DNA from 2 places in the Dehalogenimonas sp. NIT-SK1 genome. Region 2 is predicted to be linked to the other one. Evidence: riboswitches for the same ligand, from Rfam matches in the RefSeq annotation. Region 2 holds a riboswitch; the other holds the start of a gene.
What was found. A riboswitch is a leader RNA that binds a small molecule or an ion and turns the genes downstream of it on or off. The one in region 2 is predicted to bind molybdenum cofactor.
Positions count from the first base shown of each region.

Region 1: it holds a riboswitch for molybdenum cofactor, as region 2 does, so the genes downstream of both, ACZ48S_RS07620 (c-type cytochrome) here and ACZ48S_RS03100 (ABC transporter substrate-binding protein) in region 2, are expected to answer to the same signal.

Region 1 covers NZ_AP042352.1:1,457,401-1,465,284, reverse strand. The annotation lists gene ACZ48S_RS07645 (ABC transporter ATP-binding protein) at 1-81, opposite strand, end outside; gene ACZ48S_RS07640 (SDR family NAD(P)-dependent oxidoreductase) at 250-1,044, shown strand; gene ACZ48S_RS07635 (hydrogenase maturation protease) at 1,081-1,581, opposite strand; gene ACZ48S_RS07630 (nickel-dependent hydrogenase large subunit) at 1,660-3,270, opposite strand; gene ACZ48S_RS07625 (hydrogenase small subunit) at 3,344-4,312, opposite strand; gene ACZ48S_RS07620 (c-type cytochrome) at 4,388-4,978, opposite strand; molybdenum cofactor riboswitch at 5,078-5,217, opposite strand; gene mgtE (magnesium transporter) at 5,392-6,759, shown strand; gene ACZ48S_RS07610 (methyltransferase domain-containing protein) at 6,772-7,437, opposite strand; gene ACZ48S_RS07605 (J domain-containing protein) at 7,421-7,732, opposite strand.
Region 2 covers NZ_AP042352.1:576,817-584,700, reverse strand. The annotation lists gene prfA (peptide chain release factor 1) at 1-707, shown strand, start outside; gene prmC (peptide chain release factor N(5)-glutamine methyltransferase) at 704-1,525, shown strand; gene ACZ48S_RS03110 (electron transfer flavoprotein subunit beta/FixA family protein) at 1,606-2,409, shown strand; gene ACZ48S_RS03105 (electron transfer flavoprotein subunit alpha/FixB family protein) at 2,420-3,394, shown strand; molybdenum cofactor riboswitch at 3,440-3,588, shown strand; gene ACZ48S_RS03100 (ABC transporter substrate-binding protein) at 3,663-4,595, shown strand; gene ACZ48S_RS03095 (ABC transporter permease) at 4,605-5,321, shown strand; gene ACZ48S_RS03090 (ABC transporter ATP-binding protein) at 5,325-6,413, shown strand; gene ACZ48S_RS03085 (hypothetical protein) at 6,489-6,992, opposite strand; gene fusA (elongation factor G) at 7,177-7,884, opposite strand, start outside.

The sequences.
Region 1 (7,884 bases), 850 kb from region 2:
GCTGAAGGAAACATTGGTGATGCCGCGGTGTTTGCCGTACATCTTGGTCAGATCTTTTATTTCTATTACCTTGTCCGACATATCCCTGACTCCTTGGGCGGTATCACCGCTCTCATAAAATGTAGTATTATAGTAATTTACTACAATAATTCATCTGATGTCAACAGGTTTTTTCAAAATATTTTTACAGTTGGCGGTGATGGTAGAATAATAGCAGCTTAAATAAAAGAACTGACCGGAGGAATTGATATGGACCGGAAAATCAGCGAGCTTTTCGACCTGCGCGGCAAGGTAGCCATCGTGACCGGCGCGGGGGCTGGTATCGGCAAGGGCATCGCCCTGCGGCTGGCGGAAGCCGGAGCCAGTGTTGTGGCGGCGGATATTGATATAGACGCGGCCCGGAAAACAGTGGCGGAACTAAGGGTGGCCGGCTACAAGGCGAGGGAAAACCGAACCGATGTCAGTCAGCCGTCTTCCATTGAAAGGACGATGCAGGAAACGCTGGCGGCTTTCGGTGATCTGCACATACTGGTAAATAACGCCGGTGTTTATCCGTTTTCTTCCGGACTGGATATGACAGAGGAAACATGGGACAGGACCCTGGACATCAATCTTAAAGGCACCATGTTTTTCGCCCGGGCGGCAGCCAAGGCCATGCTGGATAGTGGCCACGGCGGTAAAATTATCAATATTGCCTCGGTGGACGCTTTCCATCCCACCGGCAACCTGATAGCCTATGACGCTTCAAAAGGGGGTGTGGTGATGCTGACCAAGGCCCTGGCCAGGGAATGGGCTCCCCGGGGAATCAATGTCAATGCCATCGCTCCCGGCGCGGTAAAAACCCCGGGCGCCGCCTCCGGATTGGAAGGGATAAGCCCGGAAGAAATCAAGGAACTGACGGCCAGGTTCACCGCTTCAATTCCGCTTGGCCGGCAGGGAGAACCGGATGACATCGCCCGGGTGGCTCTTTTCCTGGCTTCCGAGGCCGCGGATTACGTGGTGGGATCGACAATCATCGCCGACGGCGGGTACCTGGTAGGCTGAATCGGTTCTGATTTGATACTTAATCGGGCAGCGGTGTCAACCATTGCCGGCCGGTGGCTCCGCGCCGAATTTTTCGGCCAAAAAGGCCACGGCCTTGTCCACCGCCTGTTTGACGCCGTCGGTCATCTCAAAGCTCCACTCCATCTTTTCCGGCTGGGTTACCAGAAACTGTACCTGCGGCTTATGACCGATCAGCTCGGCTATCTGCAGCAGCTCCGTCATACCCACCTGGTGGAATGACAGATTGGTTTTATCCGCCGGCTGCAGGCTGCTATCAAGGTCGACCAGGCCGATTTCCCCAGGTTCCAGGTCAGCAATCATAACGTCAACCACGAGAAGGGTATCAATGCCCTCCAGGGAACCCAGCAGGTCAAATCCGGCTACCGCGCCTTCCTTCAGGCTGACATTTTCCGGGAAGCGCCAGTCTTTCAGCCGCCGGATGACATGAACACCGAATCCCTCGTCGGCCATGGCTACATTACCGACACCCAGCACCAGGGTGCGGCCGGCCTGTTTTTGCTTGTTTTCCGAGTTCATAAAATACCCTAACTGCGCCGCATGAAAAAGCGGCAGACTTCCGCTGCCGCTTTTTCAGGAAAGGCTTTAATTTACTATCTAGGAAATCTTGACCACTTTAACATTGTTGGTGTGCGGGTCTATCAGGTGCACGGCACAGGCGATGCAGGGGTCAAAGGAGCGGATGATGCGCACCACGTTGATCGGGTTATCCAGGTCAGGCACCGGGGCGCCGATGAGCGCCTGCTCGTAGGGTCCCTTGACGCCGTTCTCGTCGCGTGGTCCGGCGTTCCAGGTTGAGGGAACCACCATCTGGTAATTCTTGATGCGGTGGTTTTCCACTTCCACCCAGTGACCCAGCGCGCCGCGCGGGGCATCCCAGACGCCCATGCCCTTGCCGCTCTTGGGTACCGGCTGTTCATTCATGCCCACCAGCGGGCCCTGCAAGCGAAGCTCAATCAGGCGGTCAATCCACTTGAGGCCTTCGTCAGCAATCATCTTGGAGATGACGGCGCGGCACAGGTGACGGGCTACGACGCCTTCACGGCCGCCGGCCTGGAAGAACGCATCCAGCTGCGGGAACTTGTTGACCAGACCGCGGGCCAGCGGGCCGACTTCCATTGTTTTGGAGTCATAACGCGGCGCTTTCAGGAAGGAGTAGGCGCCGTCTTTATTGAGATTGTAATCGGTCACGCCCTCGGATGGATGCAGCGCGTCGACTCCGGCTGGATAGTCATACCAGGAATTGGTGACGGATTCGGTTATCTTGCTGTAATCGACATCCTGGACACTGGCATTATTTATGTCGGCCAGTGAACCACGGGGACCGCCGGCCATGATTACGCCGCCCTGGAACATGGGGTCGGAGCCGCCGAATGAGATGTCACCGGCAGCGCCGGAGCTGCCCTGGGGCAGCATGGGGTAGGCCAGGTAGTTGCCGTCGGTAGCGCCGAAGCCGGCAGCGGCCAGCGGCAGCAGCGGACCGTAACCCACTGCCGCTACGTCGGGCAGATATACATTATTAACAAAGTCAGCCTGCTCAACCCACAGTTCGCGCAGCGACATCAGCTGTTCAAAGCTGGGGGAGGCAGTGCAGCCGCCGACGGTAAGGGCGTTGGGATGGGGCTGGATGCCGGTAAGGTAGGCCAGCATCTTCTGTGATTTGGCCTTGAGTTCCGCGGCTTTAATGTAATGCGATACCAGGGTGGTGACCGTTTCCGGATCATTTACCGAGAACTCGTCCGGGGTGTAGCGCGGAGTGAAGGGTGAGGTGTCTCCGGCATTGACCAGGCCCACAATCTTGCTCTTAATGGCCAGCAGACCTGGGTCGGCGCCTTCATAGGAGGCTATGGCCATTATGTCCAGGTAGTCCAGGGCGGACAGAATGTAGAAGTGAATGTAGTGGTCATGCATGTAATATCCGGCGGAGAACAGGTTTCGCATCAGCCGGCCAGCCTCGGTCAGCTCAATGCCGAAAGCGTCCTCGAGCGCCTGGGCTGAGGCGATAGTGTGAACGCCTTCACAGACGCCGCAGACACGGCTGGTGACGTAAGGAGCGTCCCAGGGGTCGCGTCCCTGGAGCAGTTTTTCCCAGCCGCGGGCCATGGTACCGGCGGACCAGGCGTCGGTAATTACGCCGTTTTCGACTTCAACCTCGATTCTGAGGTGTCCTTCAATTCTGGTTAACGGATCAACGACAATGCGCGTCATAGTTATTTTACCTTTCCAACCTTATTTTCGAACATTGGATTTCCAATTCCAATTTCAAGGGTTGAGTTAATCATTACTGCGGCGGCAGCCCGAAGTCATAATCATGGGCGTACAGCGGGCTGGTGTCTTCATAAAATTCCGGCTGCGAGCAGGCGACGCAGGGGATGTTGGCTTCAATGCAGTAGCTGGCTCGGCCATTCCACATTCGGTCCCAGCAGTCCTGCATGGCGATGGGTCCCTTGCAGCCCTTTAGAATCAGGCAGTAGTCCTTCTGGGCCGGATTCTTGTAATCAGTCAGGAAACGCCCGGCTTCATAGTGGCCGCGGCGCGGACAATTGTTGTGCATCAGCTGCCCGTAGAAAGCGTAAGGACGGCGATACTGGTCCAGCGCCGGTACGGTGCCGAAGGTGATGTAATGGACGATGGTGGCCACCAGCCGCTCATTGTGCAGCGGGCAGGTGGGCAGGTTGATGACCGGTTTTTCACCGACATCGTCAAATTCATGATGCAGTTCCTTGCCGCGGAACAGGTAGCCGACCGCGTCGGTCGGGCCGGACCGCGGGATGCCGCCGTAGGTAGCGCAGGAGCCGACGCAGATGATGGCGGCGGCGTTGGCGGCGGTTTCGCGGACTATTTCAGTAAACGGTTTGCCAGCTATGGTGCAGAACTTGCCATCCTCAGCCAGCGGGATGGAACCTTCAATAACCAGGACATAACCGCCCTCTTCAATGGTGTCCTGCAGTGCCTGCTCGGCCTGGTGCCCGGAAGCGGCCATGGCCGTTTCATGGTAGCGCAGGGAAATGGTATCCAGCAGGATGGAAGTGGCGTCCGGCTCCTGGTTGTTAAGGAAGGATTCGGTACAACCGGTGCAGCTCTGGCCTTCCAGCCAGATTACCGCCGGTTTGCCGCTGGTGCTTTCCAGCGCTTCCACTATCTGCGGGGCCAGAGCTTGGCTCAAACCAAAGTAGGCTGTGGTCATACCCGCGACCTTGACGAAATCCCGGCGGGTCAGGTTAGGTTTTCTCAGACTTGAAATATCCATCTTTTCTCCTTTGTAATGGGACTGGGTCCCACTCCGGTCTAGATATGTATTTTAGCTTTTATTCCTTATTTGTTCCTACGGGTTTGATTTCAGCCAGTTGCCCAGCAGTTCGTGCTGTTCCTGGGTCAAATACACGCCCGAGTAGTGCGACTTCAGGAAAACGGCCAGGAAGTCAGCGGTCTGCCGCTGCAGGTCAATCTGCTCAATGGAAGGACCGCCGTTGCCGCCGGATCGGTCAGCCGCATGGCAGACGGCGCAATTATAGGCATAGACCAGTGCCGGATCAGTCGGGGCGGGCGCTGAGGTCTGGGTGGAATTTGTGTAAATCCAGTTGATCAGCAGGTCCCGCAGGCGGGAATCCATGGTTACCCCGGTGCGGTGAACCGGCAGCCACTGGGACAGGTAAGCCACGCTCTGATCACGGGAAAGGGCAGGACCTACTCCGCCCTGGCGCTGGGTGCCGTGGCAGGATGCGCAGTAGCTGGCATAAACCAGGCTGGCGTCAACACCCGCCACATCATCGGAGACTGGCAGCAGGCTTTCAGTAGCCGGTGGTGAAGTGGTGGTGGGCGGGGGTGTGGTTGAATCATCGGTGCAGGCGCTCAATACCGGCAGCATTACCAGCATCAGCGCGAAAACCAAAACCAGGATATTTTTGTGTTTCATCAATTTACCTCTCCTGTTCATCTGGATGACCGGGTAAAAAATCTTTGCCTATAAAAAAGGAGACGCCGACTTAAAAACGTCCCCGGTAATGAAATTTGGTTAACACTTATGCCCTCTCCTTTCCTAAGCGCGGGAGGCGCCGGCGTTTCCGCCGCCACCCTCGAAGCCTTGCGGCTTACAGGTCCGAACACCATAACTGAATCAGCTTTAGATTTTCGGACTCGAAGAGCCTTTTCATCAGCCGACCGGTGAGCCTGGCCGGCAAATTCGCTAGGATTGTAGCACCATGGTTTTAGTACTGTCAATATAATTAGTCCTAAAAGTATAATACCGGGTAATTATTTTTCATTTTAGCTTTGCCGACCGTTGAAACGACTTAAAATGCTTGCTACCGGAGCGAAGGGTGTTACAATATGAAAAACTTTTCAGGTGAAAAGGAGACTGCCCTGGAAGTTCAGGAAATTCGCCGGCTGATGGAGGAAAGACAGTACAAGGAGCTGCGCGTCGCGTTGAGTTCCATGGACGCTGACGCCATAGCGCTGCTGCTGACCGAAATGCCTGACGCGGAAACACTGACCGCTTTCAGGCTACTGCCCAAGGACCTGGCGGTCCAGGTATTTGACCAGTTCGACGGCCGCCAGCAACTGGCGCTGATGGAGCTTTTCACCGACAATACCGCCCGCCGCTTCCTGGAAGTACTGCCGCCGGATGACCGGGCGGAACTCTTTGATGAAGTGCCGGCCGCCCTGGCCCGGCGGCTGCTGCGCCTGCTGTCTCCGCAGGACCGGCAGATGACCCTCAAGCTGCTGGGTTACGCCGAAGATAGCGCCGGCAGGGCGATGACGCCGGATTTTGTGGATCTGCAGGAGAAGATGACCGCCGCCGAAGCGCTGGATAAAATCCGGCGGCTGGCGGTATCCAAGGAAACCATTTACATGGCCTATGTCATCAACCGCCAGCGGAAACTGATTGGAACGGTTTCATTGAAGGACCTGGTGCTGGCTGAACCGCGGACCTGTGTTACCGAAATCATGACCGACGAACCCCGCAAAGTCTATACCGATACCGACCAGGAAGAAGTAGGGCGGCTGCTCAAGGATTATGAACTGCTGGCCATTCCGGTGGTGGATGCCGAGAACCGGCTGGTGGGCATCATCACCTGGGACGACGTGGTCGATATAATGGAAGAAGAGGCCACCGAAGATATTTACCGCTTCGGCGCGGTGCCCGGTTCCGAGCGGGCATATTTTACCGACCGTATCTGGTCAGTAGTGCGGCGGCGCACGGTATGGCTGCTGCTGCTTATCTTCGCCAACACCTTTACCGCCACCATAATCGCCGGCCAGGAGGAACTGCTGGCGGAACTGGTGATCATGGCCGCCTTCATCCCGCTGCTTATCGGTACCGGAGGCAACATCGGAGCCCAGTCAGCCACGGTGGTAATCCGCGGCATGGCTACCGGGGAAATCGCCGGGCGGCGGAAAATGTCGGTGGTGCTGCGCGAGGGCGGGGTAGGTCTGCTGCTGGGACTGGTGCTGGGCCTGGTGGTGCTGGCCTGGGCTTACCTGCTGGGACGGGATTTTGAGGTTGCCCTGATAGTGATGATGACCCTGATGCTGCTTTCCACCCTGGCTACACTGACCGGCGCAAGTCTGCCGTTTTTCTTCCAGCGGCTCAAGATTGACCCGGCACTAGTTTCAGCGCCCTTTATTACCACTGTGATGGACGTGCTGGGTGTGGCGCTTTACTTTGCGATAGCCGCCTGGCTGCTGAACATATAGGTCAATAACGGGTCAGTACGATGGTTTTTCAGCGACGATAACAATAAAACCAGCTTCGGTGCGGACCCCGTCCTGCGGCTGTTCCGGTTCATTAACCCGGCCCGGCGGCTGGAAAAGGGCTGATACGTTTCGGGTGACCTTAAAACCGGCGGCAGCCAGCAGATCAATAAGCTGCTGCCGGCTTATAAAGTCAGCATAACGGTATATTGGGTGCCCGGCTGACTTCTTAACCTGGTAAAAGCTGCCCCAGGCGCAGTCTGCGGGAACCATGGCGGCTACAACCTTACCCCGGTCTTTTAAAACGCGGTGGATTTCATCCAGCACCCGGGACGGTGATTCAGTAAAGCAGAGGGTCATTATCAGAAATACTGTTCCGAAGGTTTCATCTTTAAAGGGTAATTCTTCGCCTCTGCCTCGGGTCGTCCGGATACCTCGGGCCTCTGCCATTCTCAGCAGTTTAGCCGAGGGATCAATACCTGTTTCGATGCCCAGGGCTTGGGCGAAGCGACCGCTGCCGACACCGACCTCCAGCCACGGCTTGGGCAGGTTCTGAAGTACATGCCGGATAGCCGCCAGTTCAATGGCAAAAATAGTTTTGCCTTCACCGTCAAACCAGGCGTCATACTCCGCGGCCCTGGAGTCGAACAGGCTCCCACCGTTATCAGAATCCGTCTTCATAAAACCTTTTGAAGTGTTCCCTGAAATAACTGTTTCCGACAATATCTTCTTCTTTAAAGCTGTAGCGGTAATTTTCTATATAATCCTTAAGCACGGCGTAGGCTTTATTGATTTCCGTCATTTCCCGGCTGCTCTCGCTTTTGGTTTTGTCCGGGTGGTGCCGGTGCGACAGCCGTTTATAGGCGGCCTTTACTTCTTTAATGGTTGCTGTTTCACCCAGGCCGAGCCGCTTCCTGGCTTCGTCTATTTCTTTGAAATCAGTGTTGTTCATAAAATCTGCCGTTTCGTCTGTCACTCATACAGCCAATTCAAATCAATTTATTGTATTCCAAGCCTTTTATGCTTATCAAACAGTTTAGCCACGCACCGGAAAATATTTTTACGTTTCAGCGGGTTTTTTCAGCTTCAGCACCGGACTTTTTTCCTATTGACATACACTATATCTAG
Region 2 (7,884 bases):
AAGCCAAGCTATTTGCCGGTGATCTTTTCCGCATGTACACCAAATACGCCGAGATGAAAGGCTGGAGAGTCGATGTTATTGACCTTACCGAATCATCCGGAGGTACTTTCAAGGAAGCGGTTTTCGAGATTGACGGTGAGGATGTCTACAGCCGGCTGAAATATGAAAGCGGCGTTCACCGGGTACAGCGGGTGCCGGTAACCGAAGCCGCGGGCCGCATCCACACTTCCACCGCCACTGTTGCTGTCCTGCCGGTGGTGGAAGACGTGGAAATTGACGTCAAGCCGGAAGACCTGCGCATAGACATTTATCACTCCGGCGGCGCCGGAGGTCAGAACGTCAACAAAGTTGCTACCGCGGTACGCATGACCCACCTGCCTTCCGGCTTGGTTGTAGCCTGCCAGGAAGAACGCTCCCAGCTGAAAAACCGCCAGAAAGCCATGTCGGTACTCAAAGCCCGCCTGATGGCCATGGAGCAGGAAAAGCAGGACAGCGAAATAATCGACGCCCGCCGGGCGCAGGTAGGCACTGCCGAACGGTCAGAAAAAATCCGCACTTACAATTTCCCCCAGGACCGGCTGACCGATCACCGCATTGGCCTTTCAGTCCATAATCTGCCTAAAATACTTGAGGGCTACCTGGACGATATCATTGATGCCCTGGCTACCGACGAGCAAGCCCGGCTGCTGCAATCCGCTGGCTTATGAACCTCGGCGAATTGCTGAAACAGGGTGCAAAAAGCCTGCCTTCCGGACCCACTGCTACCCTGGAAGCTGAAATCTTACTGCGACATGTTACCGGTCTAACTCGCGCCGGATTATACTCCCGCTTGGACCAGCCAGTCCCGGACAGCTCTGCTGCTGAATATTTTGTTCTTCTAGAAAGGCTTCACGCCGGAGAACCGCTACAGTACCTGACCGGACACATGGAGTTTTACGGGCTGGACTTTGAGGTCAATTCATCGGCGCTCATCCCCCGGCCGGAAACTGAAATAATGGTAGAAAAAGCGCTTGGCATTGCCGGCGCTTATCCCAATCCGTTAATTGCCGACATCGGCTGCGGTTCGGGTGCCGTGGCAGTTGCCCTGGCCAAAAACTTGCCCCACGCAGCCGTTTCTGCGGTTGACGTTTCCACCGAAGCGCTGGTCCTGGCGGAACACAACGCTGCCAGTCTAGGTTGCGCTAATATTGAATTTATCAAGAGTGACTTGATGTTGAGTATTAGGGACAAGCATTTTGATATCATCTGCGCCAATCTGCCTTACGTTCCTTCAAAAGAGGCTCACGGGAATCTCTTTGAGCCGCAGACGGCTCTTGACGGCGGTCAGGACGGGCTGGATATCATTCGCGCATTGGTGCGTCAGGTAGCTGAACAGGAACGCCAGCCGGACTGGATGCTGCTGGAATTCGGCACCGGTCAGGCGGTTGAGATACAAAACATAATCAATCGGCATCTGCCCGGCAGCTATACCGATATTATAAAAGACCTCATTCCGCTGGAGCGTCTCGCTGTTACCCGGGTCTAATAATTTGACCCGCCGCCGGTTGCGATGATAAATTAAGAACATCATTGACCATTCGTTCAATAATTACCATGGAGGCAGTTTTGGACATTCTAGTCCTGGTTAAACAAATCCCCGACCCTGAAATTCCACCGGCCAGCTTTAAAATTGACGCCCAAGCTAAAAAAGTAGTCCCGCCGGCTGGCTTAGCTCCGGTAATGGACCCCTACTCCGAACACGCCCTGGAAGCCGGTCTGCGGTTGAAAGACGCCTGCCCCGGCAGCCGGCTGAAAGTTCTCAGCATGGGCAGCGGTTTGCATAAAGAGCTGCTTAAGAAAACACTGGCTTTAGGCGCCGATGAGCTTATCATGCTGGAAGACCCGTCCTTTGACAACACTTATAGCAACACTACCGCCCGGTTATTATCCCTGGCTGTCAATAAATCCGGTCATTTTGATATTATCCTCCTTGGCCGCCAGGCAGCGGATTGGGATGCCGGACAAACCGGCATCTTACTGGGAGGTGCCCTGGATCTGCCGGTCGTCAGCCGTGCCCGCAAAGTGGAAGCCACGGATGGTAAATTGCGCGTTGAAAGAATAACCTCTGAAGGCTATGAAATTGTCGAAGCACCGCTTCCGGCCATAGTCACCATTTCCGGGGAATTGGGCAAGCTGCGGCTGCCCAATATCAAAGGCGTGCTGGCGGCTAAAAAGAAGGAGCCGCTTTACTGGAATGCCGCTGACATAGGCGCCGATAACATTTCAGCGGGCGCTGACGGCCAGCCGGTTACACTCTTGAGACTCTATCAGCCGCAGCGGGAAACCCAATGTGAAATGATCACCGGTGACACTCCTGAAGAACAGGGTGTCAAACTGGCTGATAAACTCCGGCAGTTGAAATTGATTTAAGAGGATAAACATGAGCGATAATACAGGCATTTTAATAGTAACAGAAGCAAGGGACGGCAAGCTGGCACCGGTCGCTGCTGAGCTTTTCGCGGCGGCGCGGCTAATAGCGCCGGATTCCGGCGAAACAGTAGGCTCTGTCGTTATTGGAAGCGGCGCCGCGGCCGCCGGAGCTGATGCCGGTAAATTTGGCTCCGGGAAAGTTTTTGTTGTTGAAACTGGAAACATAACCGCTGACGCTGCCGCTATAAATATCACCCGTGCCATCAGCAGCCTTACCCCCCGTTTTGTCCTGGTAGCGGAAAACGACCTGGGCAAAGACCTCGCTCCCATGCTGGCGGCCGCGCTCCAGACCGCCGCGATTACCGATGTTATTAATATCAGCCGAGACGGCTCCCGGACAATCTATACCAGGCCCGTCTACGGCGGTAACGCTTTGGCTGACTTTGCCATTGAGACAGAACCCGAGATAGTCAGCATCCGTCCCAAGGCATTTAACCCGGCATCTCCCGGAGAGGGCACCGCTGAAATAATAGAGATGGACAGCCCCGAATCACCTTCCGGCATCCGGATAATTGAAAGGGTTGCTGTTGCTGAAACAGGTTCTAAAATTGAGGACTCCAAAATCGTCATCGGCGGCGGCCGGGGTATGGGCGGACCGGAGGGATTTGAGCATCTGAAGCAGATGGCCGACATTCTTGGCGCCAGCGTCGGTGCCTCCCGCCCGCCCTGTGACCAGGATTGGTGGCCGGACAGCGGACAAATAGGCATTACCGGCAAGATAATCGCTCCGGACCTTTATATCGCCGTAGGCATCTCCGGTTCATCCCAGCATCTTTCGGGCATCTCCGGGGCTAAGACTATTGTCGCCATCAACAAGGACCCTGAAGCCAACATCTTCAAATCCGCTACCTACGGCATCGTCGGTGACTGGAAAAAGGTGTTGCCCGCTTTCACGGAAAAAATAAGGGAATTAACCGGGAAGTAGAACTTTTTGACTGGTACTAGTACCTTGTGTTAGCATAGTTGATAATCAAATAGATGTCTCCGAGTTTTGGAGCCTAAACCCTTCTCAGAGGGCATGGCAAAAAAACCGGCGGGCGGGATAATACCCGCCCCGAGGGTTCCGTTGGAAACGACCGGGCCTCCCGTGATTTGGAAAGGAGAGCAAACCATGACTGAAGCTTCGTATGGCCGCACACCTCTCTAAGAGAGGTGTTTTTTATTGCCTCTAAGTAATAATTAATGAGGTTTTTATGAAAAAGAAATGGTTTAAGCTCTCCGGTTTTATATTCTCGATAATTCTGGTTGCGGCTTCCACAACGGGATGCGCTACCGAAAACTCAACCCCTGACCCTACTAACACCCCACCCCCGACCACAACCGATGAGGGGCTCAGCATTCTCGACCCCAGCGTCAGGCTGAGAGTCGCCACCACCACCAGTCTTTATGACACCGGACTCTGGTCGTTACTGGAACCTGAATTTGAAGATGAATTCGGGGTTGAACTGGACGTGCTGTATGCCGGCACCGGCATTGCCCTGGAGTATGGCAAACGAGGTGATGTCGATATAATCACCGTTCACGACAAGGCCCGTGAACTTACGTTTATTGCCGACGGCTACGGCACTGAACGCTATGCTTTTGCCAGTAATTACTTTGTTATTGTCGGTCCGGCGGATGACCCGGCCGGCATAGCCGGGCTTTCACCGGAGGAAGCTTTCCAGAAACTGGAAGAAACACAGTCAGTCAGCTTTATTTCCCGTGGTGACAGCTCCGGAACTCACTCCAAGGAAAAAGCTATTTGGGCAGCTGCCGGTTATGATTATACTGATATCACCAATTCAGGTGAATGGTATGTTGAGGCCGGCCGCGGCATGGGACCAACTCTGCTGATGGCCAGTGAACTGGGTGGTTACACCGTATCCGACATGGGAACTTTCCTGGCCTACAAGGGTGATACCGGCCTTGCGGCCCTGGTTGACAGTGGCGCTATTTTACTGAATGTATATTCTGCCATACCAGTCAACCCTGAAAATGTACCGGGCGTAAAAAACGCGGAAGCAGCCCAGGTTCTGGCTGAGTGGTTGATGACCGATGAAATACAGGATATCATTGGGCAGTACGGCGTTAAGGATTACGGAGACCCGTTGTTTACGCCTACCTACGGTGAAGAACCTACGAGCTGAAGGATTTAATTGGAAGCAATCTGGCAAGGACTGCAAAAAGCCATCGAGCTGATCATATCGCTCGATCCGGATGTCATTGAGATTTCCTGGCGGTCGCTGAGTATTTCAGCGACCGCCAGTGTCATCGCCGCCATCATTGCCTTGCCGCTCGGCGCGGTCATTTTCCACAATTCCTTCCCCGGCAAACGTTTCCTGATAAGCTTCATCAATACCCTTTTCAGCCTTCCGACAGTTCTGGTCGGCCTGCTGGTTTTCCTGTTTTTTTCACGAGCAGGACCACTGGGTGAAATGGGCCTGCTGTTCACACCAACCATTATGGTTATCGGTCAGGCACTATTGGTAACCCCCCTGATGCTGGGGCTGGTCATTTCCGCACATTCCGGAATTGACCGGCTGACCAGGGAAACTGCCGTTGCCCTGGGCGCTGACCGCCTTCAGATGGGTTTGCTGATGCTAAAAGAAGCCCGTTTTGCAATCTTTACCGCTGTCATATTGGGTTTCGGCCGGGCGATATCTGAAGTCGGTCTGGCCTTGATGATCGGCGGCAACATCAGCGGTTATACCAGGGTACTGACCACTGCCATATCTCTGGAAACCGGCCGGGGTGACATCGAGCTTTCCATAGCCCTGGGTATAATACTGCTGGCCATAGCCCTGCTGATAAACTTCGGACTGGGCTGGCTGCAGCAACGGGAAGCCAAGATTAAAATAAAAGCCACAGATTAATTTATGAGTATTATTGAAACCCGCGATTTGAGCCACGGTTATGGTCATACCGCGGTGCTGAAAAATATCAATATTACGATTGACTCCGGGGAAACCCTGGGCATAATAGGACCCAGCGGCGCCGGAAAAAGCACCCTTATCAGGGTGCTCGACCTGTTAGAGACACCGGCAGCAGGTGAAATCATTATCAATGGAGAAAAGGCGGAAACCCATTCACAACGGCTGGCCCTGCGCCGCCGCATGTCTTTCGTTCATCAGAATCCCCTGGTATTCGCCTCAAGTGTTTTTGAAAACGTAGCTCAGCCGCTCCGGTGGCGGGGCTTGAATAATGACAAAATAAAATCCAGGGTAATGGATTCTTTGGCCATGGTCAATCTGCAGGATTATGCGTCCCGCCAGGCTAAAACATTATCCGGAGGTGAAACTCAGCGCGTGGCGCTGGCCCGGGCGTTGGCCAGTGAACCGGAGGTGCTGTTCCTGGACGAACCTACCGCCAATCTAGACCCCAATTCCACCACCGCAGTGGAGAATTTAGTTACCGATATTATTAAACAGCACCGACTGACCGTAGTGATGACCACCCATGACCTGGCGCAGGGACAGAGATTATCTGACCGCATTGGGGTACTGGTGGCCGGTGAATTGCTGCAGCTCGGCAAAGCCGATGATATCTTCATGGCTCCTTCCTGCCGCACCGTAGCGGAATTTATCGGCGTGGAAAACATATGGAACGGGGAAATAACCGCCGCTGATAACGGTTTATTTACCGCCTCAGTGTCCGGGCTGCCGGTTCAGGCGGTAGGCAACTTCCAGCCGGGTGATATCGTGGACCTGTTCATCCGACCGGAAGATGTCGTGATATCAATCAGTGACGATAGAACCAGTGCCCGTAACCATTTCACGGGGACCATCACTCGTCTCAGCCTGGTCAACCCTCTGGTAAGGCTGGAGCTGGACTGCGGTGGGTTGAAGCTGATGGCTCTTGTCACCCGACAAGCGGCCACTGAATTGGAGCTGGCTATCGGCAAACAGGTTTTTGCCAAACTGAAAGCCACCGCCATCCATTCAGCCCGTGGAGCCTGTGCTGTCTGACTAGTGGGAAGTAGGAATTTACCCTGAGCTGGTTCGGGTTGGTCAGTAGATTATTTGAAAAAAGATACCGAGGTTTCAGCTAATCCGTGTCTCCAGGTAAGTCTTGTATGCGGATAAATAAGCGTTCCCCGTTTTCGTTTTTCCAAGCTTCCGATAGATAAAACCCAGTAATCCCGGTGCCTTGAATCGGCTAATCCGGGTACGATGATTAACCGTCGCGCCATGTCTGGTGAACTTGTCGGTAAAGTGAGCCTTGGTCGTAAGCATTGAGCCGGTCTGGGTTTCTTCATCATATTCCACGACCACAATATCCGGTTTGACGCGTTTATTGATATTAACGCGTTTGGTAATGCCTTCATTGGTTTTGATGACCACAAAATCACTACCCTGTTCCAGTATTTCAACACTGGTCAAGTTGGGCAGAAAACTGGTAAGCCCCAAATAATGGTCACCAATGTTGTTAATATCTGCCTTTACTCTATTCAGACTGCATTCTATCGTTCTGTATCCTTCAAACCAGACATCCATAAACAAACCTCTGTTTACTGAAATTGATGACGCGGCGCATCTTACGGGCATTTACTTGCCGCCGACCTCATTATACCGGCGGTCTAAAAGATGTCAATCTTACAGCGCAGCCAACAATAGGGAAACAGTTGTTAAGCAAAATCATTCGGCGGCAAACAAAAGGAGAGAGACCATGGCCTCTCTCCTGATTGCTTATCGCTTTGTCTAAGTAAGCAATACCTTTTTCAATTGCCTATCAGTGACTGCTTTGAGCGGCTGTAATCTCGGACGCTCTTTCCTCCACCAGCTTCTGGGTAAGGTGTGCCGGCACCTGCTGATAGTGGTCAAATTCCATGGTGAACTGTCCCTGCCCATGAGTCAGGCTTTTCAGGTCAATAGCGTAACGCTGGACTTCAGCCAGAGGGGCCATGGCTTCGACAGTGGTAAATTCCCCGTCGGGGTTCATTCCCTGAACCTGGGCCCGCTTAGTATTGAGGTCGCCAATAATATCACCGACCACAGCCGAAGGAACTGTAATTTTTAACGAAACCACCGGTTCCAGTAATATCGGCCCGGCGGTTTCCATACCCTTTTTAAGAGCGCCAGACCCGGCAATCTTGAAACAGATTTCTGAAGAGTCCACCGCGTGGAAGCTGCCGTCAACCAGGGTAGCCCTCACATCAACAATGGGGAATCCCAGGCCGCCGCCTTCCTGCACGGATTCTTTGATGCCCTTTTCCACCGCCGGAATATAGTTCCGCGGCACGGCACCACCAACAACCTTATCAACAAATTCCACGCCGCTGCCTGGAGGCAGTGCTTCTACCTCTAGCACTACGTGCCCATACTGTCCATGGCCTCCGGTCTGTTTTTTGTGTTTATATTCGGCTTTAGCCGATCCGGTAATGGTCTCCTTGTACGGCACCCGTGGTGGTTTAAGGTCCACCGCCACGCCGTATTTGCG